Regions from separate parts of the Bacillus sp. LJBS17 genome, predicted to be linked through region 3. Evidence: predicted binding sites of a transcription regulator. Region 3 holds the regulator's gene; each other region holds the start of a gene.
What was found. The regulator Rex, encoded in region 3, represses fermentation and respiration genes when NADH is low (regulators of the CRP and FNR family bind a similar motif). The targets are predictions, from matches to a motif close to TTGTGAAATATTTCACAA.

Region 1 (3,154 bases), 300 kb from region 3:
GGCATTCCATAAGGTCCGCTTTAAAGAATCGTAATCTGGGCGTGTCGAATATCTCCCACTATGCATCTGATGTGTCTGCGGACAAGCTAGTGACATGGGTAGAGTCGCATGATACGTATGCCAATGATGATGAAGAGTCGACATGGATGAGCGATGATGATATCCGTTTAGGCTGGGCGGTGATAGCTTCTCGTTCAGGCAGTACGCCTCTTTTCTTTTCCAGACCTGAGGGAGGCGGAAATGGTGTGAGGTTCCCGGGGAAAAGCCAAATAGGCGATCGCGGGAGTGCTTTATTTGAAGATCAGGCTATCACTGCGGTCAATAGATTTCACAATGTGATGGCTGGACAGCCTGAGGAACTCTCGAACCCGAATGGAAACAACCAGATATTTATGAATCAGCGCGGCTCACATGGCGTTGTGCTGGCAAATGCAGGTTCATCCTCTGTCTCTATCAATACGGCAACAAAATTGCCTGATGGCAGGTATGACAATAAAGCTGGAGCGGGTTCATTTCAAGTGAACGATGGTAAACTGACAGGCACGATCAATGCCAGGTCTGTAGCTGTGCTTTATCCTGATGATATTGCAAAAGCGCCTCATGTTTTCCTTGAGAATTACAAAACAGGTGTAACACATTCTTTCAATGATCAACTGACGATTACCTTGCGTGCAGATGCGAATACAACAAAAGCCGTTTATCAAATCAATAATGGACCAGAGACGGCGTTTAAGGATGGAGATCAATTCACAATCGGAAAAGGAGATCCATTTGGCAAAACATACACCATCATGTTAAAAGGAACGAACAGTGATGGTGTAACGAGGACCGAGAAATACAGTTTTGTTAAAAGAGATCCAGCGTCGGCCAAAACCATCGGCTATCAAAATCCGAATCATTGGAGCCAGGTAAATGCTTATATCTATAAACATGATGGGAGCCGAGTAATTGAATTGACCGGATCTTGGCCTGGAAAACCAATGACTAAAAATGCAGACGGAATTTACACGCTGACGCTGCCTGCGGACACGGATACAACCAACGCAAAAGTGATTTTTAATAATGGCAGCGCCCAAGTGCCCGGTCAGAATCAGCCTGGCTTTGATTACGTGCTAAATGGTTTATATAATGACTCGGGCTTAAGCGGTTCTCTTCCCCATTGAGGGCAAGGCTAGACGGGACTTACCGAAAGAAACCATCAATGATGGTTTCTTTTTTGTTCATAAATCAGACAAAACTTTTCTCTTGCAAAAGTTTGTGAAGTGTTGCACAATATAAATGTGAAATACTTCACAAACAAAAAGACATCAAAGAGAAACATACCCTGGAAGGATGATTAATGATGAACAAACATGTAAATAAAGTAGCTTTAATCGGAGCGGGTTTTGTTGGAAGCAGTTATGCATTTGCGTTAATTAACCAAGGGATCACAGATGAGCTTGTGGTCATTGATGTAAATAAAGAAAAAGCAATGGGCGATGTGATGGATTTAAACCACGGAAAGGCGTTTGCGCCACAACCGGTCAAAACATCTTACGGAACATATGAAGACTGCAAGGATGCTGATATTGTCTGCATTTGCGCCGGAGCAAACCAAAAGCCTGGTGAGACACGCCTTGAATTAGTAGAAAAGAACTTGAAGATTTTCAAAGGCATCGTTAGTGAAGTCATGGCGAGCGGATTTGACGGCATTTTCTTAATCGCGACAAATCCGGTTGATATCCTGACTTACGCAACATGGAAATTCAGCGGCCTGCCAAAAGAGCGGGTGATCGGAAGCGGCACAACACTAGATTCTGCGAGATTCCGTTTCATGCTGAGCGAATACTTTGGCGCAGCGCCTCAAAACGTGCACGCGCATATTATCGGAGAGCACGGCGACACAGAGCTTCCTGTTTGGAGCCACGCGAATGTCGGCGGTGTGCCGGTCAGTGAACTCGTTGAGAAAAACGATGCGTACAAACAAGAGGAGCTGGACCAAATTGAAGATGATGTGAAAAACGCAGCTTACCATATCATTGAGAAAAAAGGCGCGACTTATTATGGGGTTGCGATGAGTCTTGCTCGCATTACAAAAGCCATTCTTCATAATGAAAACAGCATATTAACTGTCAGCACATATTTGGACGGGCAATACGGTGCAGATGACGTGTACATCGGTGTGCCGGCTGTCGTGAACCGCGGAGGGATCGCAGGTATCACTGAGCTGAACTTAAATGAGAAAGAAAAAGAACAGTTCCTTCACAGCGCCGGCGTCCTTAAAAACATTTTAAAACCTCATTTTGCAGAACAAAAAGTCAACTAACCGCAACTTTAGAGTAAAGGGCTGATTGTCAATGTGGGAGCAGTTGTATGATCCGTTTGGAAACGAGTATGTGAGCGCACTTGTGGCGCTCACTCCGATTCTCTTTTTTCTTTTGGCTTTAACTGTTTTGAAAATGAAAGGCATTCTTGCGGCATTTCTTACCCTAGCCGTCAGTTTCTTCGTCTCCGTTTGGGCATTTCATATGCCGGTTGAAAAAGCGATTTCTTCTGTTTTGTTAGGAATCGGGAGCGGGCTGTGGCCTATTGGCTACATCGTCCTGATGGCGGTGTGGCTGTATAAAATCGCAGTGAAAACCGGGAAATTTACCATTATTCGGTCCAGCATTGCCGGCATTTCGCCTGACCAACGATTACAGCTATTATTAATTGGTTTTTGTTTTAATGCGTTTTTAGAAGGCGCGGCTGGTTTTGGTGTTCCGATTGCGATTAGTGCGGCGCTGCTCGTCGAACTTGGTTTTAAACCGTTGAAAGCGGCGGCGCTCTGCTTGATTGCAAACGCCGCCTCCGGAGCCTTTGGGGCGATTGGGATTCCTGTCATCACAGGGGCGCAGATTGGTGATTTGTCTGCTCTTGAGCTGTCACGGACATTAATGTGGACACTGCCGATGATCTCATTTTTAATACCATTCCTGCTTGTATTCTTATTAGACCGAATGAAAGGAATCAAACAGACATGGCCCGCTCTTCTGGTTGTGAGCGGTGGGTATACAGCGGTTCAGACACTGACAATGGCGGTGCTCGGGCCGGAATTAGCAAACATTTTGGCGGCCTTATTCAGCATGGGCGGGCTTGCCCTCTTCCTCCGCAAATGGCAGCCGAAAGAGATTTA
Region 2 (3,154 bases), 1.0 Mb from region 3:
CCTGTTTTTTCTTTCACGAATCACCGATTTCACATAAAAGGAACTCCCGATAAAAAATAAAGCAGACTGCAAGAAAGTAAACCAAGCCCAGCCGTCGAGGGTTCCCATCCCCAGCCAGCAGCTCGCAAACCCGCCCGAACAAAAGAACAAGACACCTGCAACATCATTCAATAGGGCTCGTTCGTTTTTTCGGCGGGCAAAATACATATGTATGAGAAACAGCGGCAGTAAAGAAACGCCCACCCAGATGAGAGGCGGCTTATGAAAGACCGAGATCATCAAAAAGCAGCAGGCGGGAAAACCGTAATAACACATCCACTTTTGATATGGTTTGCTTTGTTTCTTTTTTAAGGCAAGCGTAACGGGATAAACCGCTAAGTATAGGAAAAGCCAGCCTAGGAAGAGCGGAATATGCCAAATAACGGGGCCTCCCTTGACCATGCCGAGTAAAAATGGGATCAGCAGCATCGCCCACGCGCCGTGCTGCTTCGGAATCAGCGCCTTCATCGAAATCCTCCTTTTTTCTTTCATTATAAATGCAGTCACCCTCCTGATAAGTGACATTCATCATACAGGCTGTGAAATACATCACTGCTGTACAGGCTCAGTCGAGCTACACTAAAGCTATCCTTAGCACAGGAGGTTTTCCTATGAATCAGTGTGACTATTTATTATTTCTGAAACAACTTCCTATGTTTAATGAAGTGCCTCTATCCATTGTCGAAACCTTGCTGAAAAACGGCACGTTTATCCGCGGCTCATGTGATCAGTCTCCATCTTTTCTTCATTCTCAATCTGTCTATATTGTATTAAAAGGCAGTGTCCGTTTCATGGACAGCAGGCTCCCTGAAGGGTCGAAAACCGTTGCGCTGTGGGAAAAAGGCGATGTGTTTCCGATTGATGAAAAAGGCGGGCTTTATTTATCGCCCTTTATCTCAGTCAATGCCACTTCAGACATTCTGATTCTCAATATCCCATATTACATATTTAAGAAAATGATGTCTTACCATCCGCAGCTGCAAATGAACTTTTTGGCTATGCTTCAGCAAAATGTTTTTTGTTCCTATCAATTATTTTTGCGGTATCTGCATACATCACAGGATGAGAACGCTGAGCCCGGTTCTTAAATAGAGCCGGTTTTTTTTGATCTTTGAATGAAAGGCGGCTAATGACCCAAGCGTCCTGCCTGAACGCAGCCTTCCTCACATCCTGTGAAAATCCTTCCTTCTCCTTTGTGTGAACATTTTGTGAAAAAAGCAGAGTGTGTGACATAGTTCACAAGGAAACACGCTGTCTCTGTTTATAGTGAACTTAGCATCACCTGACTCGGAAGGAGTGAACTCTCATGAAGAAAAAGAAAAGGAGTCCGTTGTTTAGGAGATTGAATTATTTCTCTCCTATCGAACACCATTCAAATAAACATAGCCAAACCACCCGCGAAGATCGCGATTGGGAGAATGTATACAGAAACAGATGGCAGTACGACAAAGTCGTTCGCTCCACCCATGGCGTTAACTGTACAGGGTCTTGCAGTTGGAATATTTATGTCAAAAACGGAATTGTCACGTGGGAAGGGCAAAATTTGAATTATCCATCAACAGGCCCGGATATGCCTGATTTTGAACCGAGAGGCTGCCCGCGGGGGGCCAGTTTTTCATGGTATATCTACAGCCCGCTGCGTGTGAAATATCCATACGTGCGCGGTGTACTGATTAATTTATGGCGGGAGGCACTGCAAGAACATCAAAATCCATTGGACGCCTGGAAATCGATCGTCGAAAACCCTGAAAAAGCGAAGTCCTATAAACAGGCGAGAGGGAAAGGCGGTTTTGTGCGCGCTGAATGGCCGGAGGTGCTGAAGCTGATTTCAGCCTCTCTGCTGTATACAGTGATGAAATATGGGCCTGACCGAAACGTCGGTTTTTCTCCGATTCCGGCCATGTCCATGATCAGCCATGCATCAGGCTCCCGGTTTATGTCGTTAATCGGAGGCCCTATGCTCAGTTTTTATGACTGGTATGCGGATCTTCCACCAGCATCCCCGCAAATTTGGGGTGACCAGACGGACGTTCCGGAAAGCAGTGATTGGTACAATTCCGGCTATATCATCACATGGGGCTCCAACGTTCCGTTAACGAGAACGCCTGACGCGCATTTTTTGGCGGAGGCCCGCTATAAAGGCGCTAAGGTCATTTCGATCAGTCCGGATTTTGCGGAATCCTCAAAGTTCGCGGATGACTGGCTGAGTATTCGCCAAGGGACTGACGGGGCACTTGCGATGGCGATGGGTCATGTCATTCTGCAGGAATTTTACGTGAACCAAGAAACTGAACGTTTTATTGAGTACGCGAAGCAATACACTGATTTTCCATTTCTCGTCACCCTGTCAAAAGAAAATGGCGTATACACAGCGGGACGGTTTCTGCATGCGAAGGACATCGGGCGGCAGACAAAGCATGATCAGTGGAAGCCTGCGGTTTGGGATGAACAAACAAGTTCATTTGCCATACCCCAAGGGACAATGGGATCGCGCTGGGACGGGCAGCAGAAATGGAACCTGCACATGATTGATGAAGAAACCGGGGAACCGATTGAACCCCGTCTCTCTGTGCTGGGAATAGAGGACGAAATCGGCACGGTGCGCATCCCGTATTTTTCAAATGACGGAAACAAAGTGCTCGAGCGGGATCTTCCTATTAAAAAAATGAACCTGAACGGTGAAGAAACGTACATCACGACCGTGTTTGACTTGATACTGGCTAACTACGGCGTGAACCGGGGCATCGGCGAACGATCGGCTGTCTCCTATGATGATCCTGAGCCGTTTACGCCTGCCTGGCAGGAACAAATGACAGGAATCAAAAAAGAAGCTGTCGTTAAGATTGCCAGAGAGTTTGCCCAAAATGCGATCGATACAGACGGCCGATCCATGATTATCGTAGGGGCCGGCATTAACCACTGGTTCAACTCCGACACGATCTACCGAGCGGTGTTAAATCTTGTTTTACTTGTAGGCGCCCAAGGCGTAAACGGCGGAGGCTGGGCCCATTACGTGGGGCAGGAAAAGCTCCGACCTGCTGAAGGGTGGCAGACGATTGCAACTGCAAAGGACTGGGAGGGCGTGCCCAAGCTGCAAAACGGCACCTCATTTTTC
Region 3 (3,154 bases):
CGGATATGGGTGCCGATTTTCGCCCATTTAATGATGAATACATTCGTCGTCATCATGCAGCTTGAGCCTGTTCGGAATTACCTTGAACAGCAGAGCACACAAATGCAATTGATTATTGGAGGATTATTTTTATGAGAAACCCGGTAGTTTGGGGAATGATCTACTTTGCCGTAGGGTGCATCTTTACTTATCTTGCCGCAAGCTCGCCAGGCAGCATGTGGTCATTTTACTCCATCCTGCTGATGGTGTTCGCCGCTTACAACATCAGCATTTCTTTTAAGATGTTCGCCTTTTCATTTAAAATCAAAAAGAACCAGAAATAAAGAAAATCCATTTCTGAACGAGAAATGGATTCAAATTAAATCCTAAAACGGCTTTCGTTTTAGGATTTTGTCATTTTCAGCGTGATTGAAATCCCTTGAAGTCTAGGAAAGGCGAGCATTGGAGCGGAGCGAATGTTTTCATTCGTGAGCACCAACGCACAGACTTGACAACGAATGCGGGGGTTTGTCAACACGCTGAATCCATTTCTCTCATGAGAAATGGATTTTTTATTATTGCCCGGAAGACACGTCCTGATCGGCTGCACTGCTTTTCTGTGCTTTCCGATAAGCGGCCTTCGATATAAGGATACTGATTTCATATAAAATCAAAAGCGGGACTGTGACCATCATATGGGACAGAAGCTCAGGCGGTGTAATCAGGGCTGCGATCACCAGCAGCGTAAAATACGCATACTTTCTGATTTTCGCCAAGAACATCGGTGTCACAATTCCGAGCCTGGTCAAAAACATGAGGATGACCGGCATTTGGAACAGCAGTCCAAACGGAATCGTCAGCTGCAGAAGAAAATGAAAATATTCATTAATTCCGATCACCTGATTGACATTCAAGTCCTGAGAAATCCGCTTCATAAAATCAACAACAAAAGGAAATAAAATATAATATGAAAAAGATAAGCCCGCTAAAAACAGCAAAATAGAGATCGGAATGTAGCTGAGCGTTACTTTGCGCTCTTTCTCATAGAGGCCCGGGCTCACAAAAGCCCAAAGCTGATAAAGAATAACCGGCGAGGTCAAGACTATGCCGATGATAAATGCAAATTGCATAAACACATAAAGCGGGTCTGTCAGGTTAAACGCGTTAAGCGTAAGCTGCTTCGCTTCATCTGTTTCTTGCAGGTACACAATAATCGGCTTTGCTAAAAAAAATCCAGCAATAAAGAAAACGACAAACGCCAGCGCTACAATCAGCAACCGTTTTCGAAGCTCAGCAATATGCTCCAGCAGCGACATTTGATTCACTTTCATTCGTGTCATCCTAACTTACTGATCTTCTTTCTTTTTTTCCTCTTCATCACTCGTTAATCCTTTAGTAGCGTTTTTGAATTCACGAAGTGTGTCTCCCGCTGCTTTCCCCAATTCAGGCAGCTTTTTGGGACCGAAGATAATCAGAGCAACGATTGCGATAACAGCAAGGCTTCCAGGACCGATCGGCATATTTGGGCTCCTCCTTTCCCTCTATTCGATTTCCTCTAAAACTGAATAATGCTTCAAAAAATAAACCAGTGACTGAAGCTCAACTGCTAAATCTATATGATGAATTCGAATGTGTTCCGGCACATTCAAACGGGCCGGCGTAAAATTAAGGATTCCCTTGATTCCTAATGCGACCAATCTGTCTGTAATGGATTGAGCGGCAACTGCAGGCACTGTAAGAATGGCAACTGATTCATCTTTTACGTGTTGTTCAAGGTCATCAAGGTTATAGACGGGCACGCCGCCTACCTCAGTTCCTATTTTACTCTCATTTATATCAAAAGCCATAGAAATTTTTGTGTTATTGTTTTTTGTGAAATTATAGTGAAGAAATGCCGTTCCCAAGTTCCCGACACCAATCAAGATGACGTCTGTCATCTCATCCTGATCAAGCGTTTTCCGGAAAAAAGACAGCAAATAATCCACATTATATCCGTATCCTTTTTTGCCAAGAGCTCCAAAATAGGAAAAATCCCTCCGAATCGTGGCAGAATCAACCTTTACGGCATCACTGAGTTCAGCGGATGATACACGCTGTTTTCCTGACGCATGCAGATTCTTTAAAAAGCGATAGTAAAGCGGCAGCCGTTTCGCCGTCGCCTGCGGAATTTTTGATTGATCCTTATTCATTTTTGGTCCTCCAAATTATACTCGGATAGTTCTCTTTTAAAGTCACCGTTTTTCCCGCCTGTCTTCTCCAGCAAGAAAGTAGGGCCGATGACCATCCCCTTATCAAGGGCCTTGCACATATCGTAAACGGTAAGAGCGCACACCGATGCAGAAGTGAGCGCTTCCATTTCCACACCTGTACTCCCTTTCGTTTTGACCTGTGCTTTTATATGAAGTATAACTTCTGCTTCTTTTATTTTCCAGTCAAACGATATATCTACCCCGCTCAATGAAAGCGGATGGCACATCGGAATGATATTCGACGTTTGCTTTGCGGCCATAATGCCTGCCACCTGTGCGACAGCCAGTACATCTCCTTTGCCGATATCGTGACTCTGTATTTTCTCGTACACCTCATTCTTCATGTGTACGCTTGAAACAGCCGCCGCAGTACGGACAGTCGAAGATTTTTCGCTAATATCCACCATCTGGGCTCTGCCCTGTTCATTAAAATGAGAAAATCCATTCATATTAAAACGCTCCTTAAACAGATCATACACTATTTTCTTCTCTATGTCTTATATGGCCAATGTATTGTTTGCTGACTTCTGGTTCATAAGCTACACTTAACTTATTATAGCAGAGGTGAAATAATATGATGATCTTACAAATTAATCAGCTGTCCAAATCATTTGGTGCTGATACTATTTTAAACAATATAAAACTGGAAGTCAGAAATCGTGATCGCATCGCCATTGTAGGAAGAAATGGCGCCGGAAAATCCACGCTCCTTAAAATTATCGCAGGCCAGCTTTCGTATGAGAAGGGCGAAATTATTAAACCGAAAGATATTACAATGGGATATCTCGCCCAGCATACTGGCTTGGATTCTAAGCTTACCATAAAAGAAGAGCTGCTGACTGTTTTTGACCACTTAAAAGCAATGGAAAAGGAAATGCGGGCTATGGAAGAAAAAATGGCGGCAGCTGACCCGGGTGAATTAGAAA
Region 4 (3,154 bases), 660 kb from region 3:
GTCGCGCGTCCGCGGTTCACTTCTAGACCTGATTCACCGACTAATGGGTTACCTTGTACGCCGCCAGTCCAAACAAATGTGTTGGCAACAACTTTAGATCCGTCTTTCAGATCAATTACGTTTCCTTCTACATTTGTAACAGGAAGACCTGTTAAGAACTCAACGCCGCGTTTTTCAAGGCTTGCAGTCGCACGTTCGATAAGATCATCCGGAAGAACAGGAAGGATTTTCGGACCTGCTTCAACAAGTTTCAATTTGATTTCTTTATGGTCTACGCCGTATTTTTTCGCAAGGTTCGGCATAATGTCAGCAAGCTCACCAACAAGCTCAACACCTGTTAAGCCGCCGCCGCCGATAAGGATTGTTGCATCTGCTTCGTTTTTCGTTTTAGAGTACTCGCGCACACGATCTTCAACATGTTGGAAGACTTTGTTCGCATCAGCAGCAGATTTCAATACCATGCTGTTTTCTTCAAGACCTGGGATGCCGAAGTAAGCCGTTACAGAACCAAGACCTACAACAAGCGCATCGTAAGTTAATGTAGAACCGTCAGCAAGCGCAACTTCTTTTTTATCAACAGAGAAAGAGCTTACTTCCGCAATTTTAAGATCAATGTCTTTGCCTTTGAAAAGTTTTTCTAATGGCATTGCAACCGCTTTTTCAGACACGTTGCCTGCAGCAAGGCGGTGTAATTCCGTAATGATTTGGTGAGTAGGGTATTTGTTTACCACTGTCACGCGTGCTTGTTCTTTTGTGTAATGTTTGCGAACTGTTAGAGCAGAAAGAACTCCGCCATAACCAGCGCCTAGAATGACAATATGTTTTGACATCGTATATCCTCCGTCCTTTATATCAATTTGAATCTGAGATTATTTTTGGTTTTCGCGTTCGTTCATGACTTCAAGGTAGCTGTTAGCAAAACGGAACAGCTTTTGAGCTTGAGGATCTTTCAGCATACGCAATAGGCCGAAAAGTCCAATTGTTTCGTTGCTTGCTTCCGCGCGGTCTTTTGCTTCAATCGCAGTCGCAGCTACTTCTTTCGCTGTTTCTTTTACAGGCTCGAGAATTTCAGTGATCGCACCGACTGTGTCGCTCTTTAACACTTCGTCAGTCGCTACAGACTGAGCGAAATCATAAGACTTCGTTAAAATATTCACTAACTCAGTCAGCTTCGGAAGCTGGTCAACTAAAACAGTCAATGATTCTTGAACTTCTGGCTTTAATAGCTGATCAATAAGATCTTGCTGGCTTTGGCTGACAGACGCATTTGTTTGATCGATTGTTTCTGGCATATCCAATTCTCCTTTACTATAAGCAGTTTGCTGATTTTTTTGGAAAGGGTAGTGCCTCTCCCTGTCTCACGCTTTTAAGGCATAAGAATAAGGATTGTGAATTCGTGCACAATCATTTACAAAAATAAATGTTTACTACCCAGTTTTTCATCTTGCCATATTCAGTATTATTTTTATCTAAAAATAAACAATTGAATAAGTCAAAATCCTTTACTCTCTCTGAAAATAGCAAACACAAAAAACTCCAATTCGATTACCTTCTATATGATAACACTTTTTGAACAAAATTTGAACGTGAATTGCTTCGATTATGAAATTAATTTATATGGAGCTCATGTCATATCGTTTCTGCGGCACTAGTTATTGACAATCCAGCAATTTCTCCCTTCACTTTACCCATATTTCCAATAGAGGCTCTCTTTTTCCTGTGATCGGATCATTCGCCGGCAACGCCGCCTGCTTAATCTGTTTGAGCGCTTCCTCCCGCTCATTCGGTTTCCCCGTCTTCATATCATACTGAACGCCACCGGGATAGGCGCCAAGGACAGTAAAATCGGGACTTGAGCTGAGCTTTTTATGTCCGACTCCGGCTGGAATCACGACTGCGTCGCCTGATTTGAAAGGGATGGCAGCCCCTTTTTCTCCCCCAAACTGAATCACAGCCTCTCCCCTAAGGGCAATCAGGACTTCATGCGTATTGCTGTGATAATGATGGTATGGAAAAACACTCCCTGACCAGCTGTTTGACCAGCCATGCCGGATGACGATCCGCTCTGCCAGTCCGGTGTCCTTAAGCGCGTTTTGATACACCACGAGCGGAAAATCAGGGTGATTCGGAATCCTGCCGTCATCCGGAAAGAAGTATGTCTGTGTCTCTTTTTCCATCAATTTCACCTCCCTTTTTTGTCTTCCACACATAGCGGTTCGCAAAACATGATGTTTTTCTCATGATTCCATTGATCTGCATGATACCGAATAGTATAGTATAAAAAAATAATGCCAGAATGAGGGATATCATGAAAGCTATCGTTATCGGAATATTGGCTTCACTCTTTTTCGCCGTTACCTTTATATTAAACAGAGCGATGGAGTTATCAGGAGGCAGCTGGCTTTGGAGCTCTTCGCTGCGCTTTATTTTTATGGTGCCGTTTTTATGTTTGATTGTCATCATGAGAGGGACATTCACGCCTCTCTTACTAGAGATGAGGAAAAAGCCGTTTTATTGGATCAAATGGAGCTTCGTCGGCTTCGTGCTTTTTTACGCGCCGATTACATTTGCGGCTGCATACGGTCCGGGGTGGCTCATAGCCGGAACCTGGCAAATTACAATTGTAGCCGGGGTGCTCTTATCTCCTTTGTTTTATGTCAAACAAGATATGCCGGGCGGTCCGCAGCTCGTTCGCCAAAAGATTCCCCTGGTTTCACTTGGCACTTCCATGATCATCCTGATTGGAGCGGCTCTGATTCAGCTTCAGCATGCAGAATCGCTTTCTGGGAGGATGCTGCTTTTCAGTGTGCTGCCGGTTGTCATTGCGGCTTTTGCCTATCCGTTAGGAAACAGGAGAATGCTCGAAGAATACGGAGGCCGGCTTGATACATTTCAGCGCGTGCTTGGAATGACATTGGCAAGCCTTCCATTCTGGCTTATATTAGCAGCTTACGGCTGGTGGTCAGATGGCCTTCCAACAGCAAGCCAAACCGTTCAATCCTTTATCGTTGCCGTCAGCTCAGGCATCATCGCGACGGTTTTATTTTTCTGGGCCACTGATATGGTAAGAGACAATCCGCAAAAACTCGCAGCTGTTGAAGCCACTCAATCCGGTGAAGTGATTTTCGCGCTGCTTGGTGAAATTGTTCTGCTG

Region 1: the regulator Rex is predicted to act here: its motif matches at 1,279-1,296, upstream of KXZ66_RS01710 (L-lactate dehydrogenase).
Region 2: the regulator Rex is predicted to act here: its motif matches at 1,264-1,281, upstream of KXZ66_RS19660 (nitrate reductase subunit alpha).
Region 4: the regulator Rex is predicted to act here: its motif matches at 1,387-1,404, upstream of KXZ66_RS06610 (helical membrane plugin domain-containing protein).

The regions. Positions count from the first base shown of each region.
Region 1 is NZ_CP079759.1:315,302-318,455, forward strand. It holds gene amyE (alpha-amylase) at 1-1,163, shown strand, start outside; gene KXZ66_RS01710 (L-lactate dehydrogenase) at 1,340-2,305, shown strand; gene KXZ66_RS01715 (L-lactate permease) at 2,337-3,154, shown strand, end outside.
Region 2 is NZ_CP079759.1:3,801,472-3,804,625, reverse strand. It holds gene KXZ66_RS19670 (YwiC-like family protein) at 1-507, opposite strand, end outside; gene arfM (Crp/Fnr family transcriptional regulator ArfM) at 651-1,127, shown strand; gene KXZ66_RS19660 (nitrate reductase subunit alpha) at 1,346-3,154, shown strand, end outside.
Region 3 is NZ_CP079759.1:619,380-622,533, reverse strand. It holds gene KXZ66_RS03255 (CPBP family intramembrane glutamic endopeptidase) at 1-135, shown strand, start outside; gene KXZ66_RS03250 (YdiK family protein) at 132-323, shown strand; gene tatC (twin-arginine translocase subunit TatC) at 555-1,319, opposite strand; gene tatAY (sec-independent protein translocase protein TatAY) at 1,326-1,499, opposite strand; gene KXZ66_RS03235 (redox-sensing transcriptional repressor Rex) at 1,521-2,168, opposite strand; gene moaC (cyclic pyranopterin monophosphate synthase MoaC) at 2,165-2,677, opposite strand; gene KXZ66_RS03225 (ABC-F family ATP-binding cassette domain-containing protein) at 2,803-3,154, shown strand, end outside.
Region 4 is NZ_CP079759.1:1,278,403-1,281,556, reverse strand. It holds gene KXZ66_RS06615 (NAD(P)/FAD-dependent oxidoreductase) at 1-830, opposite strand, end outside; gene KXZ66_RS06610 (helical membrane plugin domain-containing protein) at 870-1,292, opposite strand; gene KXZ66_RS06605 (cupin domain-containing protein) at 1,680-2,177, opposite strand; gene KXZ66_RS06600 (DMT family transporter) at 2,309-3,154, shown strand, end outside.